One region of the Pseudomonas sp. LBUM1648 genome, then DNA from elsewhere that is predicted to be linked to it. Evidence: predicted binding sites of a transcription regulator. Region 1 holds the regulator's gene; each other region holds the start of a gene.
What was found. Region 1 encodes FliA, which starts transcription of late flagellar genes. Its sites were predicted from a motif close to CTAAAGTTTNNNNNNNNNNNGCCGNTAA; they were not measured.

Region 1 (4,688 bases):
CCTTTGCCGTGCAGTTGATCGAGCAACGACTCGAACTCGGCATCGGTGATTTCATCGCTGGCTGCCGCATCGGCAGTTTGCGCAGGTGCAGCAGCGGCCGGGGCCTCGGCTTCGGCCTTGACGGCGTTCAGCGAGTCCAGCAGCTGTTCAAATTCGTTATCGGTGATGTCGCCAGAATCGCCCTCGACGACCAGTTCCTCGATCATCTCGGCCACTGGCGAAGCCGGGGCTTCATCCGCCGTTTGCGGCTCGGCCAGACGTGCCAGTGCAGCCAGCAGTTGCGGAGTCGCAGCGGTGATCGGGGCACGTTCACGGACTTCGCTGAACATGCTGTTCACTGCGTCCAGTGCTTCGAGGACAACGTCCATCAGTTCTGCATCAACGCGACGCTCACCCTTGCGCAGGATGTCGAACACGTTTTCGGCGATGTGACAGCACTCCACCAGCTCGTTGAGCTGAAGGAAGCCGGCGCCCCCTTTTACAGTGTGAAAACCGCGAAAAATTGCGTTGAGCAGATCTGCGTCATCCGGACGGCTTTCCAGCTCGACCAGTTGTTCGGACAGTTGCTCAAGAATCTCGCCGGCCTCAACCAGGAAATCCTGAAGGATCTCTTCATCGGCGCCGAAGCTCATTAATGGGGTGCTCCTACAGGTCTAAAAACCCAAAAAACCTAAAATTCAAAAACTCTAGAATCCAAGGCTGGATAACAAATCGTCCACATCGTCCTGACCGGACACAACGTCTTCTCGTTTATCGGCATGAATCTGCGGACCTTCACCCTGCGAGAGATGTTTTTGTGGATCTTTTTCTGCAAGCATCGCCGCACGGTCATGTTCGATGCCCGCAAAGCGGTCCACCTGACTGGCCATGAGGACGAGTTTGAGCAAATTGCTTTCGACTTCGGTGACCAGTTGGGTCACACGCTTGATCACTTGACCGGTAAGGTCCTGATAATCCTGAGCCAGCAGGATGTCGTTCAGATTGCTCGACACCGCACGGTTGTCCGTGCTGCTGCGCGACAGAAAACCGTCGACCCGGCGCGCCAGTTCGCGGAACTCTTCAGCCCCGACTTCACGACGCATGAAACGACCCCAATCGGTGCTCAAGGCCTGGGCTTCTTCAGCCAGACCATTGACCACCGGCGTGGCGCTTTCCACCAGATCCATGGTGCGGTTGGCCGCGGCTTCTGTCAGCTTGACCACATAGCCCAGGCGTTCGGTGGCGTCGGTGATTTGCGACACTTCCTCGGCCTGCGGCATGTGCGGATCGATCTGGAAGTTGACGATCGCACTGTGCAGTTCGCGTGTGAGCTTGCCCACTTCCTGATACAGGCCGCGGTCACGGGTCTGATTGAGCTCATGGATCAGTTGCACAGCGTCGCCGAACCTGCCTTTTTCAAGGCTCTCGACCAGTTCGACCGCGTGTTTTTTCAGGGTCGATTCGAAATCGCCCTGTGAAGATTCGTTATGCTCCATAGCTCCCCCGCGCGTCATCAGCCGATGCGTTCGAAAATCTTCTCGATTTTGTCTTTCAACGCCTGAGCCGTGAAAGGTTTGACCACGTAGCCGTTCACACCGGCCTGAGCGGCCTCGATGATTTGCTCGCGCTTGGCTTCAGCGGTCACCATCAGCACTGGCAGGTGCTTGAGTTTTTCATCGGCACGCACGTGACGCAGCAGATCGATACCGGTCATGCCCGGCATGTTCCAGTCCGTTACCAGAAAGTCGATGCTGCCGCTGTTGAGTACCGGAATGGCGGTGACGCCATCGTCGGCCTCTACGGTGTTGGTGAACCCAAGATCCCGCAGCAGGTTCTTGATGATCCGCCGCATCGTTGAGAAGTCATCAACGATGAGGATTTTCATGTCTTTGTTCAATTCGACCTCCAAGCAGTCTTAAACGCGCCCAGCACCTGGACGCGCCACTTCAATCAATCGGCGCAGCACTCGAAGACTGTCTGGAGCACAACAGAGCAAGACCGGTGCCGTTTATCACCGCACCAGCCTCGTTCGCAGTGTCCCCACACTGCCTTCAGCGCGCTCGCCACTCCCCCAAACGCCCCCGCAAACGGGCCGCGCACTGGCTGTGTAACTGGCTGACCCGCGATTCACTGACGCCAAGGACTTCACCGATCTCCTTGAGGTTCAGCTCTTCGTCGTAGTACAGCGCCAACACCAGTCGCTCACGCTCCGGCAAATTGGCAATCGCGTCCGCCAGCGCTGCCTGGAAGCGTTCATCTTCCAGATCGCGTGACGGCTCAAGATGAGCACTGGCGCCATCCTCGTGCAGCCCTTCGTGTTCGCCGTCCTGCAACAGGTCGTCGAAACTGAACAAGCGGCTGCCCAGGGTGTCATTCAAAATCCCGTAGTAATCGTCGAGACTCAATTGGAGTTCGGCCGCAACCTCGTGATCTTTAGCATCACGGCCGGTTTTAGCTTCAATTGCACGAATCGCGTCACTGACCATACGGGTGTTGCGGTGAACCGAGCGTGGCGCCCAGTCCCCTTTGCGCACTTCGTCGAGCATCGCGCCGCGGATTCGAATGCCCGCGTACGTTTCGAAACTGGCGCCTTTGCTGGCGTCATATTTGGTCGAGACTTCGAGCAGACCGATCATCCCGGCCTGGATCAGATCCTCGACCTGCACACTCGCCGGCAATCGCGCCAGCAGGTGATAGGCAATGCGTTTTACCAGTGGCGCGTAACGCTCGATCAATTCGTACTGCGCGTCACGTGCCGACTTCTTGTAGTAATTCATACCGCTGGCGGTCATAGCACAGGCCCTGCCGTTTGCTGCACGAGGCGTTCGACGAAAAACTCAAGGTGGCCGCGCGGGTTGGCAGGCAGCGGCCAGGTGTCGACCTTCTGGGCGATCGCCTTGAACGCCAGCGCGCACTTGGAGCGCGGGAAGGCTTCATAGACCGCACGCTGCTTCTGCACCGCCTTGCGCACGCTTTCGTCGTAAGGCACGGCGCCGACGTATTGTAGGGCCACGTCAAGAAAACGATCCGTGACCTTGGTCAATTTGGCGAACAGGTTGCGACCTTCTTGCGGGCTCTGGGCCATGTTGGCCAGGACGCGGAAGCGGTTCATGCCGTAATCGCGATTGAGCAACTTGATCAGGGCGTAAGCGTCAGTGATCGAGGTCGGCTCGTCGCAGACCACCAGCAACACTTCTTGCGCGGCGCGAACAAAACTGACTACCGAGTCACCAATACCCGCAGCGGTGTCTATCACCAAAACGTCGAGATTGTCGCCGATGTCACTGAAGGCCTGAATCAGACCGGCATGTTGCGCCGGGCTGAGGTGAACCATGCTCTGGGTGCCGGACGCAGCGGGCACGATGCGGATCCCGCCCGGGCCTTGCAACAAAACGTCGCGCAGCTCGCAGCGGCCTTCGATCACGTCGGCCAGCGTGCGTTTGGGCGTCAGGCCCAGCAGAACGTCGACGTTCGCCAGCCCCAGATCGGCGTCCAGCAGCATGACCCGACGGCCAAGCTCTGCCAGCGCCAGAGACAAGTTCACTGACACGTTAGTCTTGCCGACGCCACCTTTGCCGCCGGTCACCGCGATCACCTGTACGGGATGCATGCTGCCCATGTTATTTCTTTACCTTGTCTTGCATAGACGGAGGCCACATTACTGGCTGCGCGTTCACAACCGGAACAATGCGTGGCAGACCATCGATGTAGGTACAAAAACTGTTCATGAATACCTCAGCCTACCTGCTTGGTCGGGCTGTGATAGATATCAGCGAACATGTCAGCCATGGCTTCTTCGCTGGGTTCTTCCTGCATTTGCACGCTGACGGCGCGGCTGACCAGTTGATGACGGCGCGGCAGATGCAAATCATCCGGAATCCGTGGGCCATCGGTCAGGTACGCGACCGGCAATTCATGACTGATCGCCAGGCTCAACACTTCGCCAAGGCTGGCCGTTTCATCCAGTTTAGTCAGGATGCACCCGGCGAGCCCGCAACGCTTGTAACTGTGATAAGCGGCGGTTAGAACCTGTTTCTGGCTGGTGGTTGCCAAGACCAGATAATTTTTTGAACGAATGCCACGACCGGCCAGGCTTTCGAGCTGCATGCGCAGTGCCGGATCGCTGGCTTGCAGGCCGGCGGTATCGATCAGCACCACGCGTTTGCGCAGCAGCGGATCCAGCGCCTGGACCAGCGACTGGCCCGGATCGACGTGGGTTACCGGCACGTTGAGAATCCGGCCCAGGGTCTTCAGTTGTTCCTGAGCGCCGATGCGGAAGCTGTCCATGCTCACCAGCGCGACGTTCTGCGCGCCGTATTTGAGCACATAGCGCGCAGCAAGCTTGGCCAGCGTGGTGGTCTTGCCCATGCCGGCAGGGCCGACCATCGCAATCACACCGCCCTCTTCCAGCGGCTCGACTTCCGGTACGGCAATCATCCGCGCCAGGTGCGCCAGCAACATGCGCCAGGCCTGACGAGGTTCTTCGATATCAGTGATCATCGCCAGCAAGTCGCGCGACAACGGGCCGGACAGACCGATCCGTTGCAGACGGCGATACAGGTTGGCTTGCGCCGGGCGGCTGCCTTGCAGCTGATTCCAGGCCAGGGTGCCGAGCTGGACTTCCATCAGCTCGCGCAGGCTGTTCAATTCAAAACGCATCGAATCCAGTGCACGCGGATCAACACCGCCAGACGATTGCGCAGGTGCCG
Region 2 (4,688 bases), 1.3 Mb from region 1:
GACACTGCCGACAGCGCCAACACTCAGGCCAAGCAACACCGAGCGAGTATCCAGACGCGTCACCTCGCGCCCGTCATGCATCGTCCCCGCACGCGTCCACTGCCACCAGCCGTAGAGTTGCAACGCGGCGTAGATTACTTGCAGCAACATGTCCGAATACAGCTTCACTTCAAAGAAGATCCAGCTATAGAGCAACACCATGACCAGCCCGATCGGCCAGCACCACGGATTCTGTTTGACCGTCAGCCACACGGCGATCACACCGAGAGCGGCGGCAAACAGTTCAAGCCCGGACATGGGGGTTCCTTGGGGGAGTTGAAGACGGGGGCGGATTGTACCGAGAAAACCTGTGGGAGTGAGCCTGCTGAAAATTTAGCTCGCTCCCACAGGTTATGTGTTACACGCGGAACTGGCGCAGGAGGTTGTTTAACTGTTCGCTCAATTGTCCGAGTCGCACGCTGGCGACACTCGACTGCTCCGCCGCCAGCGCCGTGCTGTGAGACAAACCGGCCGCTTGCGTGACATTCTGATTGATGTCCTCGACCACATGCGCCTGTTGCAGTGTGGCACTGGCAATTGACGCATTCAGGCCATTGAGGTTGCGCAGTGCCTGGCCGATGGCATTCAGGCTTGCACCCGCCAGCCCGGCCTGTTCAATGGTCAATTGCGAAGCTTTGCTGCTGTCGCCGATCACCTTGACCGCCGCCTCGGAGTGGTTTTGCAGGCGCTCGATCATCGACTGGATTTCCGCCGTCGACTTCTGCGTACGCTGTGCCAGCAAGCGCACTTCATCCGCGACCACGGCAAACCCTCGGCCCTGTTCGCCAGCCCGTGCCGCTTCAATGGCCGCGTTGAGCGCCAGCAGATTGGTCTGCTCGGCAATCGAGCGAATCACTTCCAGCACACTGCCGATCTGGGTGCTTTCGGCGGCGAGGGTACGAATCACTTCCACCGCCTGATCAATGGTGCCGGACAGCTTGTCGATCTGTTGCAGGCTGCCGTCGATGTTGATCTGACCCTGTTGCGCCTGCGCCTCGGCGTCACGCATTTCAGCGGCCGCATGTTCGGCGTTTTTCGCCACATCCTGCACGCCGTAGGTCACCTCGTTGATTGCGGTGGCCACCAGTTCCATCTGTTGCGATTGCTGCTGGCTGCGTTGCTGAGCCTGGGAAGCATCATTGCCCAGTTCGCTGGACGACTGGCCCAGCGCACTGGCCGACACCTGCAACTCGCCAATCACTCCGCGCAATTTGGCGGTGAAAGCGTTGAAGTGATGTGCGAGCTCCGTGACTTCATCCTTGCCGTGGGTATCGAGGCTGCGGGTGAGGTCGCTTTCGCCGCTGGCGATGTTGGCCATGGCGTTCACGGTTTCCTGCAACGGGCGCACGATGCTGCGCGCGATCATGATGACCAGCAATGCCATGATCAGGGCAATCACCAGGCCGATCACCGTCGCCTTGATCATCTGGCCCTGAAATTCGGCCTGCACATCATCGACATAAACACCGGAACCGAGCACCCAGCCCCAAGGCTCGAACAGTTTCACGTAGGAGGTTTTAGCCACTGGCTCACTGGCGCCCGGTTTCGGCCACCGGTAATCGACCATGCCGGCGCCTTTGCTCTTGGCGATGGCGACCATTTCGTTAAACACGGCAAAACCATCCGGATCGCGGATCGCCGAGAGATTCTGGCCTTCAAGCTTGGGATTGGTCGGGTGCATGACCATGACGGGCGTGAGGTCGTTGATCCAGAAATAGTCGCTCTGGTCGTAACGCAGGCCCCGAATGGCGGTGAGTGCCTGTTTCTGCGCGGCTTCCTTGGTCAGGGTGCCAGCTGTTTCCAGATCGTGGTAGTAAGTCAATAAACCACTGGCGGTCTGCACCACGTGCTGGGTTTTCTGGGCCTTGGCTTGGTACAGGTCGTCGTGAATCTGCTTGAGCATCAACACGCCCAAGGTCAGCAACATGACCACCGCCACAATCAAGATGAGCCACAAGCGTCGGCTGATCGACACACTGCGCAAGCTGTTCATAACGCTGTCACTCCGGATTCTTTTTCTTGTAATAAACGACCGCCAGCATCCAACCACGATTCCGTGGGCGGGCATACGCGACCCAAGTCGTATAACGCGGCAGCGCTATTAAGGCTTGTCTGTTAGGATTTCGGCCCCGCGCGTGAAAACCTGAATCCAAGTTGCTATTTCACGGAATTTTGACTGTTTCGTGTGGATCCTGTGTGCGCGGAATCGGTACAGCAACAACCAGCTACGCTGATCGCAGTGAACGAAAGAAAAATACTATCGGGGCATGCCGGCGTGCATCGCTCTTTGGGGGATTGATGGATCTTTGGATGGCCTTGCAGGCACTGATACTAGGCGTTGTAGAAGGGCTGACGGAGTTTTTGCCCATTTCCAGTACCGGACACCAGATCATCGTTGCCGACTTGCTCGACTTCGGCGGCGAACGAGCCATGGCGTTCAACATCATCATCCAGCTCGGCGCGATCCTCGCGGTGGTCTGGGAGTTTCGTCGCAAGATTCTCGATGTGGTGGTTGGCTTGCCGACGCAACCCAGCGCGCGGCGTTTCACCGCCAACCTGCTGATCGCTTTTCTGCCCGCCGTGGTGCTGGGCGTGATCTTTGCCGATCTGATCCACGAGTACCTGTTCAACCCGATCACCGTCGCTGCTGCGCTCGTGGTGGGCGGCATCATCATGTTGTGGGCTGAGCAGCGTCAGCATGAGGTGCACGCGGAAACGGTCGATGAGATTCGCTGGACGGACGCGCTGAAAATCGGTTTCGCCCAGTGCCTGGCGATGATTCCCGGCACGTCGCGTTCCGGCTCGACGATCATTGGCGGCCTGTTGTTCGGCCTGTCGCGCAAAACAGCCACCGAGTTTTCGTTCTTCCTCGCGATGCCGACCATGGTCGGTGCTGCGGTTTACTCGGGCTACAAGTACCGCGATCTGTTTGTGCCGGCGGACTTCCCGGTGTTTGCCATCGGGTTCGTCACCGCGTTCATCTTCGCCATGATCGCCGTGCGTGGGTTGCTCAAGTTCATCGGCAGCCACAGCTATGCGGCATTTGCCTGGTACCGGATCGTGTTCGGCCTGGTCATTCTGGCGACTTGGCAGTTTGGCTGGGTGGACTGGTCGGCGGCCAAGCCATGAATGATTCCCGCGCACGCCGCCCTGAAGGTCGCCCGTCCGGTGGCAGTATTCAAAACCTCAAGCTGAAGCTACTGGTGCTGCTGATTGTCTGCGCGCTGCCGGTGTTCGGATCGCTGTCGATGTGGTTGCGCGGGATCTCGCTGGTCCCGCTGGCGGCGTATGGCGTCGTCAGCGTGCTGGCGTTCTTTATGTATTGGGCCGACAAGCGCAAGGCCCGCACCGATGCGTGGCGCACGCCGGAAAACATCCTCCACGCAGTGGAACTGGCCGGGGGGTGGCCGGGCGCGCTGGTCGCCCAGCAAGTGTTCCGGCACAAGACGCGCAAGGTGTCGTTTCAGGTGCTGTTCTGGGTGATCGTCGTGTTGCACCAGGTGTTCTGGATTGATCAGCTGTTTCTCGGTTCGAACCTGTTATCACTGTACTGACAAAAATCCCCCCGTGTAGGAGCTGCCGAAGGCTGCGATCTTTTGATCCTGAAAATCAAAAGATCGCAGCCTTCGGCAGCTCCTACAGGGATCGGGTTTACAGCAATAATCCGATCTGTGTCTTTTTGGGCAACTTGCCTACTACCAACTGATGCGAGCGTTGCAGCAACCCCTGCAACTCCTCGGCGCCCAGCGGGTAGGGCGGGTGCATGATGATCCACTGCGCCCGCGCCAGGTACGGCGCCGGGTGAATGCCCGGGCGGTCGCAATGGCCGAGAAACAGATCCTTGTCGACCTTGAACGCCAGCGAATCTCCGCGCAGCCCCTGCAAGGCAAACATCTTGTTGCCGGCAATCGAAAACACGCGCACGCCACCCCACTTGTAGTCTTCGCGCGCACCGGGTAATCCCAGGCAAAACGCGGCAACGTCCGCCTCGCTCATTTTTGCCTTTTTCATAACAACCGCTCCCCACAGGCATTGAACGATTCGACCAGATGATCGATCCACGCGCGCACCGCCGGCATCACCCCGCGACGATGCGGATAGACCGCTTGCAACCAGCCACCGGGCAGCGACCACTCGGGTAGCAATTGCACCAGTGTGCCGTTTTGCAGTTCCTCCTCGCAGTACATCATCGGCAGCAATGTGAAGCCCTGGCCGGCCAGCACACAGGCCTTGCGCACAATAAAGTCATCGATGCCCAGCCGAGCTTCCATGTTCAACTCGAAACTCTTGCCCTGTTGATCGAACAACCGCACGTGAACCATGCGATCGGCCTCCAGAGCGCCAAGCACCGGCAGACTCCTCAGATCCTGCGGATGGCTGATCGACTGCCCCTGAGTAAACGCCGGGCTGGCCACCACCACCATTTGTGCCTGACGCAGACGCCGGGTCACCAGCAACGGATCTTCATCGCCGTGTTCACGCACGCGCAGGGCGACATCAAAGCCTTCAGCGACCAGATCGACCCGGCGGTTGACCAACACCACTTCCAGTTGCACCTGGGGGAACTTGCCGAGGAATTCGCTGATGACCCACGGCAACATTTCCCGCGCCAGACCCGTTGGGCAGGACACACGCAAGCGTCCTCGTGG
Region 3 (4,688 bases), 1.7 Mb from region 1:
GCCACGCCAACGCCGAGGCCGGCATCCAGCAGATGGGCGCGCACTACCCGGAAAAATCCCCGGCGCTGCTGCGTCGTGGCTGCGATTACCTGAAAGAAATCAACTTCATCTAGTTCATCAAAAAGGAGCAACACCATGAGCACTCTGCAACCCGACACCCTGATCAAGAACCCTCACGGCTGCCACGTTGTGTCTTCGGTAGAAGTGCCGACAGACGCCGCGCAAGTCTGGGCAGTGGTCGGCAACTTCGGCGGTTTCGATCAATTCATCCCGGCGCTGTCGCACATTGAATTGACCGGCGAGGGCGTGTCCTCGCTGCGCAAGAAATGCTTCAAGGACGGCAACGTGGTGGTCGAGCAACTCAACTCCCGCGATGAACAGGCGCGGAGCATGACCTGGACAACGATCTACAACACCTTGGGCGTGGCCAATCTGTGGGCGGCGATGAATGTGGAGCCGTTGGGTGCGGGGAAGTCGCGGGCGACCTGGACGATCATTGCCGAGCCTGCCAGCGGTGGGGCCGAGGCGCTGCCGGGGTTCAAGGATTTTGTGCAGGGGTTTGCCGATGATGCGATGGGGAATGTTTTGAAGCTGTTTGTTTAATGCTTTGGTTTGGCGGTGACTGAGCTACCGTTATCGCTGGCAAGCCAGCTCCCACAGAGTCCAAGTCGTTCACACATTTCGTGTTCGCCAAGAATCCTGTGGGAGCGGGCTTGCCCGCGATGAACGATAACGCGGTCTGACTTCAGGTCAGATTTTGAAACTGTCGACCAACTGCTTCAGGCGGTTGGCCTGCTGCGACAACGCATCACAATCCTTCAACGTTTCGTTGAGGTTGGCCACGCTTTGCTGGTTCAACAGGTTGATCTGGTTAACGTCGACGTTGAGGGTTTCCACCACCGCGGTCTGCTCTTCAGTGGCGGCCGCTACCGACTGGTTCATACCGTCGATTTCGCCAATGCGCTGGGTCACGCTGACCAGACGCAGACCGGCCTGGTTGGCCACTTCAACGCTCTGCTCGCTGGACGCCTGACTGGCGTTCATGGTGGTCACCGCTTCACGCGAACCGACCTGCAACGAAGTGATCATCTTGTGGATCTCTTCCGCCGACTCCTGGGTGCGATGGGCAAGGTTACGCACCTCGTCCGCCACCACCGCAAAGCCACGCCCGGCTTCACCGGCACGTGCCGCTTCGATGGCCGCGTTGAGCGCCAACAGGTTGGTCTGCTGCGAGATGCCTTTGATCACATCGAGGATGTGTCCGATGTTGTCGGTGCTGGCATTCAGGGTTTCGATCTGGGTGCACGACAGGCTGATCTTCTGCGACAACTCGGTCATTGCCAGTATGGTTTGCTCAACCACTTGGCGACCGTCATCGGCCTGCTCGCTCGCGCCGCTGGCGTGCTGCGAAGCATCGGCGGCGTTGCGGGCGATTTCCTGAGTGGCGGCGCCCAGTTCGTTGATCGCCGCGGCCACGCTGTTGGTGCGCGCACTCTGTTCGTCCGAACCGACGATGGAAGCGTTGGACGACGCCATCACCCGTTGCGACAGGTCATGAACCTGACGGGTTGCCGAAGACACTTCAGAAATCGACGCGTGAATCCGTTCAACGAATTGGTTGAACGAGCTGCCCAGTTCGCCGAATTCGTCTTTGCTTTCTACGACCAGACGACGAGTCAGATCGCCCTCGCCCTGAGCGATGTCCTGCATCGCGCGGCCCATGGTGGTCAGCGGACGCATCAACACGTTGATCAACAGGCTCAACAGCAGCGCAATTGCGCCCACCGCAACGAACATGGCAATCAGCGCCGAAGTACGGAACTGGCTGAGTGCGGCGTAGGCTTTATCGCGATCGATCGACAGACCGATGTACCACTGAGCATTCGGCAAATCGCTGACCGGGGTGAACGACAGGATGCGTTCCTGGCCGTTGAGCAGCACGTTCTGGTTGCCCTTCTCGATGCGTACGCTGGAGTTCGGATAGATGTCCTTCAGGTTCTTCATCACCTGATCTTTGTCCGGGCTGACGATCACCTGACCATCGGCACTAACCAGGAACGCATGGCCGAGGCCACCGAAGTCCACCGAGTTGATGATCTTTACCAGGGTTTCCAGGCTCAGGTCACCACCGACCACACCGAGCAGTTCGCCGTTCTTCTTCACCGGCATGGCGATGGTCACCACCAGGCCACCGACCGCCGCCATGTACGGCGGCGTCAGCATGGTTTTGTCGGCGATTACCGCCTGCTTGTACCAAGGACGCTGACGTGGGTCATAGCCGTCCGGCATCTTCGCGTCAGGGCGCTGGGTGAATACACCGTTGGCCTGGCCGACGTAGGTGAACTGGAAGTTCGAGGTGAAGGCCGGTTGATCAACCAGGCCCGGGAAATCGGCATCCTTGCCCTGATGGGCAACGTTCTGCGCAAGGTTTTCCAACACCAGAATCCGCCCGCTCATCCAGTTCTGCACGCTGCTGGCGGTCAGATCACCGGCCTGCTGCACGGAGGATTGGAGGTTCTGGCGAATGGTGTTTCGCTGCAGATAGTCGTTGTAGAGCGTGAATAAAGCGAAAGCCAGGACCACGACGCCCGAGGCGGCCAACAGGATTTTATGGCTGAACTTGAGATTCATTTCATGGGACTTCTTATGCAAAAGTGGGGATGCGTTCCGGGATGCAACATTCCATGTACAGCGCAGGCAGCGTTCTTCTGGCTGCTCTGATTTGGTGCACGCATGTCTCACCAGTCTGTCGGCACGAGTCGGAGAAATCTTAGCGCTGTGCGGAAAATGGATGGTATTTGCGGAAGATTCCCGCCGAACGGCGTGCTAGAGCGTTCGCCGCGTGGTTTTTTTGACTGATGCCTGGGCGCCAGTTGCATATTCTGTAAGCTTTAAGGGCAGTCTGACCATCGAGTCCTGAGTGGCGCCCTACGCGAGTCTGAATTTTTGCTACATGCGCGAAGCGCAACGTCGCAGCAACAGCCCAACAGCCTGCTATCAGTTCCAAGCGAATGCGTTGTGCATAAAAAAGCCAGCCCTTGAAGTTCAGGGGCTGGCTTTGTCATATCTGGGAGCAGATTTTCATGCTTGTATTCGATCATTGGTATCAGCGGACAAGTAATGTTCGCAAACTTGGATGTTTTGATTGAGGACTATCAGGGATTGGCGTCTACATCTGGTGTGCCGTATCAGCAAGGCTCGCAAAGCTGTTTGATCGTCTACTTTTAGCAAGCCTGTAAACGAGAAAACCCCTGTCTGCGTTAGCAGACAGGGGTCTCGGAATTCAATCTTGACGATGACCTACTCTCACATGGGGAAACCCCACACTACCATCGGCGATGCATCGTTTCACTGCTGAGTTCGGGATGGGATCAGGTGGTTCCAACGCTCTATGGTCGTCAAGAAATTCTGTATCTGGCCCGTCAACACGGTAACGAGCCAGCAAAAATCGGTACTTCTACTAAAACAAAACCCCAATTGCTTTCGCAATTGGGGTTTCGGAATTTAATCTTGACGATGACCTACTCTCACATGGGGAAACCCCACACTACCATCGGCGATGCATCGTTTCACTGCTGAGTTCGGGATGGGATCAGGTGGTTCCAACGCTCTATGGTCGTCAAGAAATTCGGGTACTGAGTCGTGACCGGTTGGCCTCGCTTCAGCAAATTGGGTATGTGACAGCTGTCGGTGTTTTGTGAACATCGAACTTTCGGTTCGTTTCGTCTTCACACACCGCAATCTGGCCTTTCGACGCAAATTGCTTGGGTGTTATATGGTCAAGCCTCACGGGCAATTAGTATTGGTTAGCTCAACGCCTCACAGCGCTTACACACCCAACCTATCAACGTCGTAGTCTTCGACGGCCCTTCAGGGAACTCAAGGTTCCAGTGAGATCTCATCTTGAGGCAAGTTTCCCGCTTAGATGCTTTCAGCGGTTATCTTTCCCGAACATAGCTACCCGGCAATGCCACTGGCGTGACAACCGGAACACCAGAGGTTCGTCCACTCCGGTCCTCTCGTACTAGGAGCAGCCCCTCTCAAATCTCAAACGTCCACGGCAGATAGGGACCGAACTGTCTCACGACGTTCTAAACCCAGCTCGCGTACCACTTTAAATGGCGAACAGCCATACCCTTGGGACCGGCTTCAGCCCCAGGATGTGATGAGCCGACATCGAGGTGCCAAACACCGCCGTCGATATGAACTCTTGGGCGGTATCAGCCTGTTATCCCCGGAGTACCTTTTATCCGTTGAGCGATGGCCCTTCCATACAGAACCACCGGATCACTAAGACCTACTTTCGTACCTGCTCGACGTGTCTGTCTCGCAGTCAAGCGCGCTTTTGCCTTTATACTCTACGACCGATTTCCGACCGGTCTGAGCGCACCTTCGTACTCCTCCGTTACTCTTTAGGAGGAGACCGCCCCAGTCAAACTACCCACCATACACTGTCCTCGATCCGGATAACGGACCTGAGTTAGAACCTCAAAGTTGCCAGGGTGGTATTTCAAGGTTGGCTCCACGCGAACTGGCGTCCACGCTTCAAAGCCTCCCACCTATCCTACACAAGCAAATTCAAAGTCCAGTGCAAAGCTATAGTAAAGGTTCACGGGGTCTTTCCGTCTAGCCGCGGATACACTGCATCTTCACAGCGATTTCAATTTCACTGAGTCTCGGGTGGAGAC
Region 4 (4,688 bases), 3.1 Mb from region 1:
ACTGCTTGTTTTCACCGAGCAAAATGCCACAGGCTTTTTCCAGGAAGACCCGGAACTGTTCGAAATCCAAATTACCCGTAGACAATGATGCCGCCTCTTAAATCGTGTTGACCGCCAGGGACAAAAGGCCCCTAGCTGATATCTGCTGCTTTGATCCGGTCGACTACCCGGGATGCCAGGTCATCAGGACGGAATTTGGCCAAAAAGTCATCGGCACCGACTTTCTTGACCATCGCCTGATTGAATACCCCAGACAACGAAGTATGCAGGATGATATGAAGCTTTTGCATGCGCGCGTCGCCGCGGATTTCCGCCGTCAGGGTGTACCCGTCCATCTCCGGCATCTCGATGTCGGAGATCATCATCAGGAACTCTTCTTCCGGCTTCTTGCCCTCGTCGACCAGCTTGCGCAGGTAATCCAGCGCCTGCTTGCCGTCGTTCAACGCCACCACTTCGACGCCGATCGTCTGCAGGCAACGCGTGACCTGCTTGCGCGCCACCGACGAGTCATCGACGGTCAGCACCCGCAGCGACAACGCCTTGGTCTGCGTCTCGACATCAACCACACCCACCGAGATCGCTTCCGGCGTTGGCGCAACTTCGGCCAGTACCTTCTCGACGTCGATGATTTCGACTAACTGATTGTCCACCCGAGTCACAGCGGTCAGGTAATGATCGCGACCCGTGCCCTTGGGCGGTGGATGGATCTCTTCCCAGTTCATGTTGACGATGCGCTCCACCGAGCGGACCAGGAATCCCTGGGTCTTGGTGTTGTACTCCGTGATGATCACGAACGGATTTTTCTTGTCTTTCAACGCCCCGGAACCGGTCGCCATTGCCAGATCAAGGATCGGAATGGTCGCCCCCCGGATATTCGCCACCCCGCACACGACAGGACTGGACTTGGGCATCAACGTAAGCGACGGGCATTGCAGCACTTCCCGCACCTTGAACACGTTGATTCCATAGAGCTGCTGGCCGTCGAGACGGAACAACAACAGCTCCAGGCGATTCTGCCCTACCAGTTGCGTGCGCTGGTTCACCGAATCCATTACACCAGCCATGCCCAGACTCCTACACCAACGCCAAGTGTTGTTGCGACGCACATTCATTGCTAAACGGCACGGCGCTTGCTTTTTAACTCGTATGAACGCTCAAACGACATTTTTCCGACGCCTGACATCTCCCCTTCGCAGAGGGCTTTGCGCGGTGTCCGCCGTTTGCTTCTTCTTCGCCGGCAGCCCTGCCATTGCTGATGCGGTTACCTTGCCTGACATGCTTATCGGCGTCACTCAGGGCTTTCTTGAGTTCACCGTAGAAGACTATCTGGCAACCAGTCAAACGGAAGGCCGCTACGAAATCGAAGTCAACCAGCTCGACCCCCGTATGCGCATGCCTATGTGCGACAAGGAATTGACAGCGTCTCTGGAGAGTCCGGCACGTCCGCTGGGCCGGGTAACCGTGAAGGTTCGCTGTGAAGGCGCCTCGCCCTGGACGGTGTTCGTGCCCGCTCAAGTCCGCCTGTTTCGCGAGATTGTGACCACCACCCGACCGCTCAAACGCGCCGGGATAATCGAACCTCAGGACGTGACCTTGCGCGAGCGCGACGTCAGCGTGATCAATCAAGGTTTCTTGACGTCGGTGGACGAAGCGATCGGGCAAAAATTAACCCGACCAACGGTCGCTGATCAGGTCATTACCCTGGTGCATCTGGAACAGGCCGAAGTCGTGCGCAAGGGTGATCAAGTGGTCATCACCGCCCGCAGCGGCACGCTCGCCGTGCGCATGCCCGGTGAAGCCCTGGCCAATGGCGGCCTGAAAGAACAGATCCGGGTGAAAAACCTTAACTCCCAACGAGTCATCAAGGCGCAGGTCACCGCGCCGGGCCAGGTGGAAGTGGCCATGTAAAACGCTGATGAGAAAACTGGCGCGGACCCCGTCGCTTCCCTAAACTGTGCCGCAGCAGGACGCGCGCCGGCGCATGCAAGCTCATTGATAAATGGGCCTAAAGTTTTCCAGGGGATGGCCGAAAACATGGCAAGCGTCCAAATTCCCAGAGGTTTTTATCATGGTCATCGATTTCAGCCGTTTGAACAGCTCCTCGTCACTTACGGGCAGTACACGTACCAGCAACGCCAAGGAAACCGCCGAAACCGGCACCTCCGCGCCGCTGAATACCCAGGCCGAATCGGCCAGTACCGCAAAGAGCGGGGAATCGGTACACCTCAGCAATGAGGCTCAACAGTTGCAGAAGGTCACTGACAAGCTGCGCGATCAACCTGCTGTCGACAAAGCCCGTGTGGCCGAGTTGAAAGCCGCGATTGCCGATGGCAGCTATAAAGTCGACAGCAACCGTGTAGCCAGCAAACTGCTCAACTTCGAAGCCCAGCGCTAGGCTTTTGCCTGCGCCAGGCTTTTGGACGCTTAAAACCCAAGGCCAGCCATGCACGACACTAATTTACTGCAACTGATCATCGACGACTTTGCTCCAGCTCAACAATTGCTGGAGTTACTGCAAACCGAATCCCTCGCCTTGCACGGTCGCGACATGCCACTGCTGGAAGAAATTCTGGCGCGCAAACAGGCATTGATCATTCTGCTTGAACAGCATGGCCGCAAACGCAGCGAAATCCTCGCCAGCCTCAACCTGCCGACCAATCGGCAGGGTCTTGAGCAACTCGCCAGCCAGTCGAGCATCGGCGAGCAGTTGCTCAGCAAGAGCGACTTGTTGACTGACCTCATCGCCCAATGCCAGGCGGCCAACGTCAACAATGGCCAGTCGATCCAGGTACAGCAGGCCGCCACGGCCAATCAGCTGAAAATCCTCAACGGGGGCGAACCGCCAGCGCTGTATGACGCCAGCGGCACTTTTGCCAAACCCGCCAAGCCGCGTACATTCAGCCAGGCATGAGCCGTTGATGCGCCAGCCCTATCAACTCGCGAAACATACTGGCAAAATACTGGCCAGTCGTCATATTTTGTCTGGAGAGTGATAAACCGTGTCCAACACGCTAAGCGCGGATGATGCTCCGCAGCCCCCAAAGGTGCTCACCACGCCACTGGAAATCTCCAGCAACCTGCGCCAGCTGCAAGATAGCCACGACCCGCTGATCATCACGTTCCATGAACGCAGCCAGCGTTTCCAGACCTACCTGATCAAAGTCGACCGCGACACCGCATCAATGGCTCTGGACGAAATGATCCCGCGCGATGGCGAGCGCTTCCTGCTCGCCGGCGAACCGTTCAAGATCGAAGGTTTTCATGAAGGTGTACGCATTGCCTGGGAATGCACCGGCACGCTGAACATCGAAGAATCCGACGGCGACCGCTTTTACACTGGCGAGCTGCCGACCGAGGTGGTTTACCACCAACGCCGCAACGCCTTCCGCGCCGCATTGAAGCTGACCGACCTGGTCGGCGTCGAACTGGGCGGTGAAAAGCTCAAGGCGCCAATCAACGGCAAGCTGCTGGATATTTCCGCCACCGGTTGCAAACTGCGCTTCGAAGGTGACATCACCGAGCGCCTGCAACTGGGCCAAGTCTACGACCGCATGATCGCCCCGCCGCTGTTCGGCAATCAGCCGGTCTCCGTAGAACTGCGTTATCTGCACTTCGAAGAAAAACTCAACATCACGTTTGCCGGTCTGCGCTTCCACAACATCAGTGGTCAGGCGGCACGTAACGTTGAACGCTTCGTCTATCAGTTGCAGCGTGAAGCACGGCGTTTCGATAAAGACGACATGTGATTCGAACATGCAAATGAAAAGGGCAGTCCTTGGCGGGACTGCCCTTTTTTACTTCCGGCGATGCTTCAAGGCCTGGCGCCACTGATATCCGGGGTGGGTTTGTCGCTGTCGTCATCCGGACTTGCTGCCGGCTCAGACTCCGGTTCTATCTCAGGTTCTGGTTCTGGTTCCGGCGTGACCGTATTCTGCATCTGCTCCTGCACCACCTGCTCATCAACACGCGGGTCGAGGGCCGCCACCAGCGGCGAGCTGGACATGCTGTCCGGCATTGCCACGTGATGCAGCGGCGCGTCGTCGACCTGATGCAGATTGGTGACGGCTTTCGGCCGTATCCGCCATACCAGCACCAGCGCAAAGAAGCTGAAGAACGCGTACAGGCTCTGACTGCCGAAGAATTTCATCAACACACCAGCGGCCAGCGGGCCGATACTGGCGCCAACCCCGTAAGTCACCAGCAACATGGCCGTCAGCGACACCCGGCGATCACCCTCTACGTGGTCGTTGGAAAACGCCACCGCCAGCGGATACAGACAGAACTGCACCAGCGAACAGAGGAAGCCGACCACAAACAGCACCTCCAGCGGCACCTGCGGCAGGATCGCCAGCGGCAAGGCCGCCACCGCGAGAAACCCGGCAAAGCAGCGGATCAAAAGCGCCCGATCATAGCGATCGGACAACCAGCCCAGCGGCCACTGCACCAGCAATCCGGCAAAAATGCAGCTACCCATGAACAGACCGACCTGCTCGGTCGACAGCCCCTGCTGCGAGGCATACAGCGGCGCCAGACCATAGAACGAGCCGATGATCAGACCCGCACCGAGCACCGTGCTCAACGATTGCGGCACACGCTTGATGAAGAAACGCGGCTCCATCGGTGCCGGATGCAGCGGCGCCGGGTGAATCCGCCGGGTCAGCGTCACCGGTACCAGACACAGCGCAAAG

Region 2: the regulator FliA is predicted to act here: its motif matches at 2,160-2,187, upstream of ACA043_RS14075 (methyl-accepting chemotaxis protein).
Region 3: the regulator FliA is predicted to act here: its motif matches at 2,747-2,774, upstream of ACA043_RS00645 (methyl-accepting chemotaxis protein).
Region 4: the regulator FliA is predicted to act here: its motif matches at 2,006-2,033, upstream of flgM (flagellar biosynthesis anti-sigma factor FlgM).

The regions. Positions count from the first base shown of each region.
Region 1 is NZ_CP166808.1:1,786,760-1,791,447, reverse strand. Features, by position in the region: gene ACA043_RS08200 (chemotaxis protein CheA) at 1-632, opposite strand, end outside; gene ACA043_RS08195 (protein phosphatase CheZ) at 687-1,475, opposite strand; gene ACA043_RS08190 (chemotaxis response regulator CheY) at 1,493-1,864, opposite strand; gene fliA (RNA polymerase sigma factor FliA) at 2,031-2,771, opposite strand; gene fleN (flagellar synthesis regulator FleN) at 2,768-3,598, opposite strand; gene flhF (flagellar biosynthesis GTPase FlhF) at 3,715-4,688, opposite strand, start outside.
Region 2 is NZ_CP166808.1:3,075,868-3,080,555, forward strand. Features, by position in the region: gene pnuC (nicotinamide riboside transporter PnuC) at 1-297, opposite strand, end outside; gene ACA043_RS14075 (methyl-accepting chemotaxis protein) at 398-2,032, opposite strand; gene ACA043_RS14080 (undecaprenyl-diphosphate phosphatase) at 2,338-3,168, shown strand; gene ACA043_RS14085 (DUF1294 domain-containing protein) at 3,165-3,593, shown strand; gene ACA043_RS14090 (MmcQ/YjbR family DNA-binding protein) at 3,691-4,050, opposite strand; gene ACA043_RS14095 (LysR substrate-binding domain-containing protein) at 4,047-4,688, opposite strand, start outside.
Region 3 is NZ_CP166808.1:130,940-135,627, reverse strand. Features, by position in the region: gene ACA043_RS00655 (amino acid adenylation domain-containing protein) at 1-113, shown strand, start outside; gene ACA043_RS00650 (SRPBCC family protein) at 136-603, shown strand; gene ACA043_RS00645 (methyl-accepting chemotaxis protein) at 751-2,631, opposite strand; rRNA gene rrf (5S ribosomal RNA) at 3,288-3,403, opposite strand; rRNA gene rrf (5S ribosomal RNA) at 3,509-3,624, opposite strand; rRNA gene ACA043_RS00630 (23S ribosomal RNA) at 3,776-4,688, opposite strand, start outside.
Region 4 is NZ_CP166808.1:4,888,609-4,893,296, forward strand. Features, by position in the region: gene cheR (protein-glutamate O-methyltransferase CheR) at 1-85, opposite strand, end outside; gene ACA043_RS22140 (chemotaxis protein CheV) at 132-1,064, opposite strand; gene flgA (flagellar basal body P-ring formation chaperone FlgA) at 1,147-1,908, shown strand; gene flgM (flagellar biosynthesis anti-sigma factor FlgM) at 2,069-2,395, shown strand; gene ACA043_RS22155 (flagella synthesis protein FlgN) at 2,444-2,911, shown strand; gene ACA043_RS22160 (flagellar brake protein) at 3,000-3,746, shown strand; gene ACA043_RS22165 (MFS transporter) at 3,812-4,688, opposite strand, start outside.